Regions from separate parts of the Intrasporangium zincisolvens genome, predicted to be linked through region 1. Evidence: riboswitches for the same ligand, from Rfam matches in the RefSeq annotation. Region 1 holds a riboswitch; the other holds the start of a gene.
The links. Region 1 has a riboswitch for cyclic di-AMP ahead of RY076_RS11880 (C40 family peptidase). Riboswitches for the same ligand answer to the same signal wherever they lie in the genome.
Positions count from the first base shown of each region.

Region 2: linked by a shared signal. The riboswitch ahead of RY076_RS14630 (C40 family peptidase) and the one ahead of RY076_RS11880 (C40 family peptidase) in region 1 are both predicted to bind cyclic di-AMP.

Region 1 covers NZ_JAWIIL010000003.1:733,851-738,634, forward strand. Annotated here, with positions in the region: gene RY076_RS11870 (MFS transporter) at 1-178, shown strand, start outside; gene RY076_RS11875 (metal-dependent transcriptional regulator) at 197-898, shown strand; cyclic di-AMP (ydaO/yuaA leader) riboswitch at 1,150-1,352, shown strand; gene RY076_RS11880 (C40 family peptidase) at 1,355-2,104, shown strand; gene RY076_RS11885 (DsbA family oxidoreductase) at 2,216-2,908, shown strand; gene RY076_RS11890 (carboxymuconolactone decarboxylase family protein) at 2,916-3,542, opposite strand; gene RY076_RS11895 (hypothetical protein) at 3,677-3,889, opposite strand; gene RY076_RS11900 (cupredoxin domain-containing protein) at 4,352-4,784, opposite strand, start outside.
Region 2 covers NZ_JAWIIL010000005.1:70,343-75,126, reverse strand. Annotated here, with positions in the region: gene RY076_RS14645 (CDP-glycerol glycerophosphotransferase family protein) at 1-278, opposite strand, end outside; gene RY076_RS14640 (glycosyltransferase family 2 protein) at 318-1,298, opposite strand; gene RY076_RS14635 (MarR family winged helix-turn-helix transcriptional regulator) at 1,727-2,221, shown strand; gene RY076_RS14630 (C40 family peptidase) at 2,243-2,842, opposite strand; cyclic di-AMP (ydaO/yuaA leader) riboswitch at 2,846-2,984, opposite strand; gene RY076_RS14625 (LuxR C-terminal-related transcriptional regulator) at 3,160-4,158, opposite strand; gene RY076_RS14620 (fibronectin type III domain-containing protein) at 4,530-4,784, opposite strand, start outside.

The DNA of each region.
Region 1 (4,784 bases):
CGCGTCCGCTGTCGTCCTCGGCGCGGCGGCGCTCCTGGGCGCGGGGTGGCTGCGCATCTGGGTGCCGCGCCACGACCCGACGCGTCCCCTGCGGGGGCGCGACGCCGGCACCGCGGGAGGAGCCGCGGGAAGGGCGGCGGAAGCAGCGGCGGGAGGGGCGGCGCCCGAGGCGTCCTGATTCTGAGAAGGTATGACCGTGACGGACCTGATCGACACCACCGAGATGTACCTGCGCACCATCTTCGAGCTCGAGGAGGAGGGCATCGTCCCCCTGCGCGCACGCATCGCGGAGCGTCTGGGCCACTCCGGCCCGACCGTGTCGCAGACCGTGGCCCGGATGGAGCGCGACGGCCTCGTCGCGGTGTCCGGCGACCGCCACCTCGAGCTGTCCGACCACGGCCGGCTCCTCGCCACGCGCGTCATGCGCAAGCACCGCCTCGCCGAGCGGCTCCTCGTCGACGTCATCGGCCTCGAGTGGGAGTACGCCCACGACGAGGCGTGCCGCTGGGAACACGTCATGTCCGAGAAGGTCGAGCGCAAGATCCTCGGCCTCATCGAGGGCGGCCTCGAGTCTCCGTACGGCAACCCGATCCCCGGCCTGCACGAGCTCGGCGTGTCCGAGGACGCCGCGTCGGGCTTCCTCACCGGGCTGACGGCGCTGACCACGGCGGCGGGCGCCGAGCCGGCCGTCGTGACGATCCGCCGCATCGGCGAGCCGGTGCAGGTCGACCCCGAGGCGCTGGCCCTGCTCACCTCCGCCGGTGTGCTGCCGGGGGCGCGCGTCCGCGTCGTCCGCGAGGGCGGCCGCGTCGTCGCCGTGAGCGAGGCCCCCGGTGCCGGTGAGGGCGTGTCGCTGCCCGACGAGGTGGCCGTCCACGTCTTCTGCCAGGCCGCCTGACCCGGTCCCGCTGCCGGGCCGGCGGCCCGGGCCATGGGTGCGCCCGCGGGCGTGCTCACTGGACGGACGCGTCCGGCCTGTCCGTTATGCCCGTTTCTCCCCGTCGGATTGTGCTGGGACTGTGGGGATTTCGGGCGGCCTCGGATGATCCGGTGAAAAATCCGTGGAAATCGGCGGGCTCTCGGGATGACAACTCGCGAGGATCTTGGGTAGCGTGAGCCCCGCTCGCTCTCCCCGTCGGGCGAGTGCCACGGGTCGAACCGCCTAATCCTGCCATCGACCCGGGGCCCCTGCACGATCCGCATGGCAGGAGCGGGGGAACCACCTTCGGGCGTCTCCGGACGTCCTCGGGGTGAAGCCCTCCGTGGACCGCAAGGTCCGAGCGAAGGCCGGGCGAGCAGTACCTCAATCCGCCCGAACCCGACAGCTCACCTCGTAGGCGTCGAGAGGTCAAACGTGGCTCAGAACGTTACCGGGCGCCACCGCGCCCCCGGGCGGTTCAACGCGATCGCCGAGCTCAAGCTCATCGCCAAGGAGTCTGCTCAGCCCGCCGTGAAGGGTGCCGCGATCGTGGCTGCCTCCGGCGGCCTCGTCGCCACGTTCGCCGGTCCGGCGAGCGCTGCCGACGGCTCGAGCACCGCGGCACCGTCGGTCGTCGGTCCCCAGGTCGGCACGCTCAAGGCGACCAACGCCCTCTCCTCGATCGGCTACGCCAAGCCGGCCGCGAAGCAGGCGACGGTCAAGCCGGTCGTCATCAAGGACGTCAAGCTCGAGAAGGAGCGCGCCGCCGCCAAGGCCGCGGAGGACGCCCGCCAGCAGGCGGCCGACCGCGCGTCCCGCTCGGCCTCCCGCGTGTCCCTCGACCCGGCGCCCACGGCGTCCGGCATCGTCGGCATCGCCCAGTCCTACTTCGGCGTCCCGTACGTCTACGGCGGCACGAGCCCGTCGGGCTTCGACTGCTCGGGCTTCGTCCAGTACGTCTACCGCCAGGCCGGCGTCTCGCTGCCCCGCACCGCGTCGCAGCAGCAGGCGTTCACCACGTCGGTCAGCAACCCGCGCGCCGGCGACCTCGTGTTCTTCGGCTCGCCCGCCTACCACGTGGGCATCTACGTCAGCCCCGGCGTCATGATCGACGCGCAGCGTCCCGGCACGACGATCGGCTACCACTCGATCTGGACCACGCCGTCGGGCTACGGCCGCGCCTGAGTCGCAGCCGCACCACGCCACGTACCTCCGTCGCGCCCCCACCCACCAGGGTGGGGGCGCGACGTCGTTCGGGGTGGCCGCCCGAGGTCAGTGCCGTGGTTGGATGAGGTGATGACCGTCCAGCCTGCTGCAGAGTCCACGACCCTCATCGAGCTCGACGTCTGGGCCGACCTCGTCTGCCCGTGGTCCTGGATCGCCAAGCGCCGGATCGAGGCGGCGATCCACGCCTTCGAGCGTCCGCACGACGTCACGGTGCGGCTGCGCGCCTACGAGCTGGACCCCGAGTGGCCGGCCCGGCGCAACGAGCCGGTCCCCGACCGGATCGGCTCCCGGCCCGACGAGGAGGCCGAGGCCGAGCGGGCTCTACGCGCGCACGCCCACGAGGTGGCCGAGGCCGACGACCTCGTCTTCGACCTCGACTCCGCCGTCACGGCCAACAGCTTCGACGCGCACCGCCTCGTTGCCCTCGCGCGCGAGCTGGGTGGCCCGGCGCTGCAGTCGGCGGCCGTGGAGCGGTTCTTCTCCGCGCACTTCCGCGAGGGCCTGCCGCTGGACGAGCCGGAGGTGCTCCAGCGGCTCGGCGCCGAGTGCGGCCTCGACGAGCGGCGCGTCGCCGCGGTCCTTGCGTCCGACCACTACTCCGGCGAGGTCCGGGCGGACGAGAAGCAGGCCCGGGACCTCGGCATCACGGCGACGCCGTTCGTTCTCGCCAACGGCTTTGCCGCCGTGCCCGGGACTCGCCCGGTCGAGGAGTACCTGGCGCTGCTGCGCGGGGTGGCCGTGCAGGGTGGTGACCGGGCCTAGGGCTCGTTCAGTCCCCGACGCTCGTGGCCGAGGGTGCGCCGGCGCTGGGGCGGCCGAACGACACCGCGGCGCCGACCGGCGTCGAGGCCGCCGAGCGCAGCTGGGCGTCCGGCTGCGCGCCGAGGGCCGCGTTGACCATCGAGAAGGCCCGGCGCAGTGCCACGAAGACCGTGATGGCGAAGATCTGGCGGTCATCGAACCCGGCCGCACGCAGTGGCTCGAGATCGGCGGGGGTCGTAGCGTTGGCGTCCCGCGCCACCGTGCGCGCCCACGCGGCCAGCACCGCGTCCGCGGGGTCGAGCGCCGCGTCGTCGCCGCTCAGCACGGCTCCGGCGACGTCGGGTCCGGCCTCGCCGGCGAGGCGGTTGCCCCACGCGAGCGCGCAGTAGGAGTCACCGGCGGTGGCTGCGGCGGCGCTGACGAGGATGCCCCGCTGCCGGAAGCTCAGCCCACCGATGCGCACCATGTCGGCCAGCAGGGCGAAGAGCGTGTCGTGCGCGGCGGGGTCGTGGGCCCAGAGGTGCGACAGGTTCATGACGAAGCCCTGGGTGTCGAGGTCGCCCTCGAACGCGCTGCGGACGTCGTCGGTCAGGGGCGGTTCGGTGAGGAAGCCGTGGGCGGGGTCGGTGGCCATGGCGTGCTCCGTTTCGTCGTGCGACGCCCTCACATCGTGGCACGCGTGGACGGGGCGGGGGAGTGGTGCGGTGGGTCGGCCCGCCGTCCGCTGCGTCGGGCCCTCTCCCTGCCGACCCGTGGGACCGGTAGGTGTCAGAGAGCGGGGGCCGGTGCCGGTGTGGGGCTCGCCGACAGGTCGATGCTGACGTCGACGGCGCGCAGCTCGCGAACGAGCGCATCCTCCCGGGCGGTGAGCTCGGCCAGGCGCAGCGCGTCGGTGCGGGTGCCGGCCCCGAGCGAAGCCCAGCGCACCTGGTCCTCGACGCGGGCCAACTCGGTGACGATCGCTGCGACGGTTCTGCTCATAGGCTGCCCGTACCCACCAGGGGTACCACCGCAACAGGCTGTCGGCGACCCGTCGACGGCGGGCCAGGGGGCCACGCAGATGCACGCGCGGGTGCGGCGGGGTCGACATGATGAGGCTCGTCCCGCCGCGTTTCGGGTGGCCAGATCCGGGAGGTGAAGCCTAGGTCCCGGGAGAGCGCCGCGGCGGGACGAGCAAGTGTGCAGGGGTCCGGCCGGAGCTGATGCTGACCTGGCCGCTGTTTCGACCCTTAGTTCACGGTGACACACCTCGTGTCGTCGTGGGGGCTTGGATTGCTGCGACTTCCTGCAACTCGGGGCGAGTCGGCCGGGCGCGCGCCGGGATCGTCGTGGATGCTCCCTCGATGTCCCTTTTGCGCGCGCGCCCGGTTGCGAGGCATCCGGTCCTGCGTGGGTGGGGCGGTGTCGGCGCACCGCCCCACCACGCGTCGTCCTCCGACTCGCTCAGTGGTCGTGGTGGTGGTGGTCGCGCGTGACGACGACCGTGCCGACCATGCCCATCCCGTCGTGGAACATGCAGATGTACGGGAAGGTGCCGGCCTTGTCGAATGTCACCCGGAAGTGCGTGCCGGGCCCGGCAGTGGGCAGGACGCCCGAGCTGAGGGCGCCGCCCGTGAAGTGCGTCGGGTCACCGACGGGGATCGGTGCCGCCGGCTCCGGTCCGAAGGTGACCGTGTGCGGCACGGGATCGCCGTTGTTCTGCGACCAGTCGAAGTCGACCGTGTCGCCGACGTGCACGCGCACGGTGGTGCGGATGAACCGCATGATCATGAACATCCCGGCCTCGTCGACCGCTCCGACGAACACGTGGTGGCGCGACGACTCGTGCCGGAGCTCGGCGTAGAGGCGGTTGCCGTCGTGAATCATCTGGGCGCGG
Region 2 (4,784 bases), on a different contig from region 1:
GGCAGGGGGCACTCGTCGAGCAGCATCAGGGTCGTCTCCGGCATCCGCGAGATGACGACGACCGGCTGGGTCTTCGCGAGCTCCTGCAGCGGCGCGTACCACTGGCGGATCTGGTAGAGGTTGACCGGCTCGTCGGAGAAGTAGACCGCGCATCGGAACGGCGCGTCGGCGCCCGGCTGCAGACCCTCACGGGTCAGGCGGGTGGCGAGCCGGCGCTTGGCCAGCTGCCGCATGAGGGCGTCCCGGGCGAGGGCGGCCGCCTCCTTGGCATGGTCCATCACGGTGTCGGTGTCCTTCGTGGCAGCAGGTGGGAGGGCTCAGCGCGTCAGGCGCCGCGGGCTCGTCAGGAACCCTATGCCCCACGCCCAGTGCATCGTCGCGAGCACGACGGGCAGGGTGGCACGGGTGCGGGGCGACTCGCCGCCGGAGATGGCCAGGCCTCCCGCCGTGACGCCGGCGACGTAGGCGGCCGGCACCACCCAGGCCGGGGCCCAGAAGAAGCCCACGACGGTCGCGGCGGTCGTGACGCCGACCATGACCGGCGGCGCGAGGTAGCGGTGGTTGATCGTGCCCTCGTGGTGGCGGGCCACGACGCGCCGCCAGCGTCCGTAGTGGAAGTACTGCTTGGCGAGCGCGGAGACCGACGCGCGTGGCCGGTAGGTGACCTTGAGCTCGGGGGTGAACCACACGCGTCCGCCGGTCTCACGGATCCGGTGGTTCATCTCCCAGTCCTGGGCGCGGGAGAAGTGCGGGTCGTAGCCGCCGACGCGCTCGAGGGCCGTGCGCCGGAAGACGCCGAGGTAGACGGTGTCGGCCTCGCCGGCCTCCCCGCCGGTGTGGAAGCGGGAGGCCCCGACGCCGAGGGGGCTGCGCATGGCGCAGGCGACGGCGCGCTCGAAGTCGGTGGTGCCACGCGCGTCCATGATGCCGCCGACGTTGTCGGCACCGACGCGCTGGAGCTCGGCCACGGCGCACGAGACGTAGTCGTCGGGGATCTCGGCGTGCCCGTCGACGCGGACGATGACCTCACCGCTCGACGCGCCGATCGCGGCGTTGAGACCGTCGGGGGTGCGCCCGCTCGGGTTGCGCACGAGCCGCACCCGGGGGTCCTCGGCGGCGAGCGCGTCGGCGACCTCGTCGGTGCGGTCGGTCGAGGGGCCGAGGGCGAGGACGACCTCGATGGGGCCTGAGTAGTCCTGCGTCAGGATCATGGCGACCGCGTCGCGCAGGTGCCGCTCCTCGTTGAGCAGCGGCATGATGACGCTGACCGGTGGGGTCAGCTGCGTCGACGCGTCCACGCTGGCGGGTCCTTGTCCTCTGGTCGTCGGGCCGGAGGGTGGTCCCGGCGCTCGGGCTGCGCTCGCGTCCCCCGTCACGAGCGGCGACCAGACTACTGGAGGGGCAGGGGGTCCTCGACCGCGGTGACGGCGAGGCGCGCACGGCGCGGCGCGCACGACGATGCCCGAGGTGGGGCGCCGCCCTCGCGAGGGGAGGCGGCGCCCGCCACCTCGGGCCCCCGGTGACGTGCCGCAGCGCCGCGGACACGAAGCACGCTGCTCGACCTCGCGTCCAGGGGTGACGCGGACCGCGGCCACGGCCCGGGTGCCCCCGGCGCTGCACGACCCACGATAGGGCCAAATCACGCGATCATCAAGCAGTTCGACCATCACGTCACTTGTCGGTCCACCTGGTCGATGATCGAGCCGCCTCTCGCTAGGTTGGCTCCATGACGCCGACCCGTACGCAGACCAGCACGCAGGACCGCGCCGCGGCCACCGCCGCCCTGCGCGAGCTGATCCTCGCCGGCGAGCACTACCGCCTGGCAGCGGCCGCGCATCTCGACCTCACGGTCAACGAGAGCCGCGCCGTCAGCTACCTGCTGGCCCGCGGCTCCCTCGGCCAGACCGAGCTGGCCCAGGCGCTGGGCCTGACGACGAGCTCGACGACGACCCTCGTCGACCGGCTCGAGCGACGCGGCCTCATCGAGCGGGTGCCCGACCAGGTCGACCGGCGTCGCAGCACGGTGCGCATCCCCGAGGCCGGGATGGCACAGGTCGGGCAGGTCCGCGACTGGATGCCGCACACCCTCGACACCCTCGACCCGGCGACGCTCCCCCAGGTGACCGAGGTGCTCACGACGATCGCGGACGCCCTGCGCAGCGTCGCCGCCGAGATCCACGCCGCCGGACCGAGCACGCGCGGCACGCGCCGGCGGCACTGACCCACCGCCGACGCGTCGGGCTCAGCGGACGCGTCCGGCGACCCAGCCGCTCGTCCAGATGCGGACCAGCTCGACGCGCTTGCCCGGCTTGGGGGCGTGCCACACCTTGCCCGAGCCCGCGTAGATGCCGACGTGGTAGGCCTTCCCGGACCGCATGAAGAAGATGAGGTCACCCGGACGCACCCCCGAGCGCGAGACGCGGGTCGTGTCGAGGCGCTGGGCGTTCGCGGTCCGCGGCAGGTCCTGGGCCAGGCGCGCGTCGTAGACGTAGTGCACGAGCCCGGAGCAGTCGAAGGCCGTGGGGCCGGCGGCGCCCCAGCGGTAGGGCTTGCCCTTCTGGGCGGCCGCGACCCGCACGGCCCGGGTCCCGAGCGGCACGGCCGCCGTCGAGGCCAGCGAGAGCCGGACGTCGACGCGGTCGCGGTCCTGGGCGGCGTCGGACGCGTTGGCCCAGGTCGCCGTGTCGGCTTCGCGGGCACTCGTGTCGAGGTGGCCGGCCGGCGTGGGCGGCGATGCGGCGACGGCACCGAGTGCGCCGACGGCCAGCAGCGGCGCGAGCAGCAGGCCGGCGCCCAGGCGGGAGCGAGGTTGGCGCGCAGGGGTGCGAGCGATGGCGGGCATGGCGAATTCCCTTCCCACGCCTGCGAGGTGAGCTGTCGGGTTCGGGCGGAAGATGCCCGGCCGCGCATGGCGGCTTCACCCCAAGTCCGGCACAGGGCCGGACGCGAGTGGGTCCCCCGTTCCTGTCCGGTGAGGTATGAAGGCGCGCCCCCGGCGGACAGGACTCGGCGGACCGGGGCGCCGCCCCGACGTCGTGCCGGGGCGTCATGTCACCCGGTCCGGGATCCTGGGCTCCGCGTCGTGGCGGGCCTGCCGGGCCGGGTTCCGAACCAGAGTAGGTCGGGGTGCCAGCCCTGTCCGCGTTTCGGCGAAATGCGTCAGCGCGGAGGCGCGACCCGCCCGACGAGCCAGCGCAGCTCGCTGCGGTGCTGGAGGCCGAGCTTGGACAGCACGGAGGCCATGTGGGTCTTCACCGTCGCGGTGCCGATCCCGAGGGCCCGCGCGACCCCGGCGTTGCCCGGGTCGCCGTCCGGCCCGGTGACGATCTCGACGACGGCCCGCTCGCGCGGCGACAGCACCTCGAGGGGGTCTGCTGCCGCGGCTGCGCGGTCGCCCGCCTCGGGGTCGTCGCCGGCCTGGTGGCCGAGACGCGTCACGAGGGAGGCCTGCACCTCGAAGCACCGGCGCCCCAGGGCCGCGAGACGGTCCTGGACCGCCGGGTCGGAGGGATCCTGGGCCAGCCGACGCCGTACCTCCTCGATCTCGGCCGCCATCTCGGTCAGGGCCGTCGCCGTCCGGTTGACGCTCATGAGGACGCCGGCGCGGCCGGAGTCCTCGAGCTCGGGGTAGACGAGCGGCAGGTTGAGCCGGCGCTCCGGCCGGGCCGCGAGGACCCGGTCCAGGACGAGCCCGGCCAGCCACTCGAGGGCGGTGACGACCTCGTCGCCCATGGAGTCGGGTGTGTCCGAAAGGGCGCCGAGCAGCCCCACGACGCCGTCCTCGCCGAGCATCGGCACGACGACGGCATCGGCCGACAGGTCGTCGTCGCCGAAGCGGACCCCGCGGTTGAGCAGCGCCCCGCCGTCGTCGCGGTGGCGGTAGGGCCGCTGCGAGGCCAGCACCCAGGCGACCACGCCGCCGGGGCCGTAGGTCAGGGTGCCGGTCTCCTCGTAGGCACCGTTGCTGAACATGTACGGGTAGGAGATGCGCCGGTCCCGCTCCCGGACGAGAGCGACGTAGAAGTCGTCGACCGGCGCCAGTGCACCCACCGCGGCGCGGCAGGCGTCGTAGACGGTGAACACGTCGCCGCGCTCGGCCTCGCGGATCATCTGGTCCGCGTGGCGCAGCGCCCGCACCGCGGCATCGGACAGCGCCATGACCGCTCCTCCCCCTGACCCCGACCGCCGACGTCCGGTCGGTGACCGAACGTCGCGCTCGGGCGCCACGCTAGCGGCGGGACGCGCGCGTCGTGACCGGTTTCGCGGCATCCGCTCCACCCGGGGACGACCCCCGGATCACCCGGCGGCGGATGCCGCACACCGCCCGTCCGAGGGCATCCTGACCGGGGCCGGCCGCGGGCGGCCGGTCGACCGTGCGGGTCCAGGGGTCCGTGCGGCAACCGGTCGGGCCGCGCCGGTCCGGGGGGATGAGGCCTTTCGGGGCCACGGCGCAGGTCGCCCGGTCCTCGGCGGACGTGGAGGGACGTCGCGGACCGGGCCACCCGGCGTCAGGAGCTCGAGACGTCGCGTCAGCCGGTGCGGAAGGCGGTGAGGGCTGCCATCCACTGCCCGCCCCCGGTGCCGCTCGCCGCGTACGGGCCGGCCGTCGTCGCGCCCCGGTAGGCGGTCGCGAGGTGGTCGGTCGACACGCTCAGCGTCGGCAACCCGGTCCAGCCGGCCCCCCAGGCCGGTACCGCGCTGCTCGACTCCATACCGGTCACGGCAAAGAGCTCGTCACCGGCGGCCGACGTGGTCACCGACCCCGAGCTGAACGCCGTACCGGT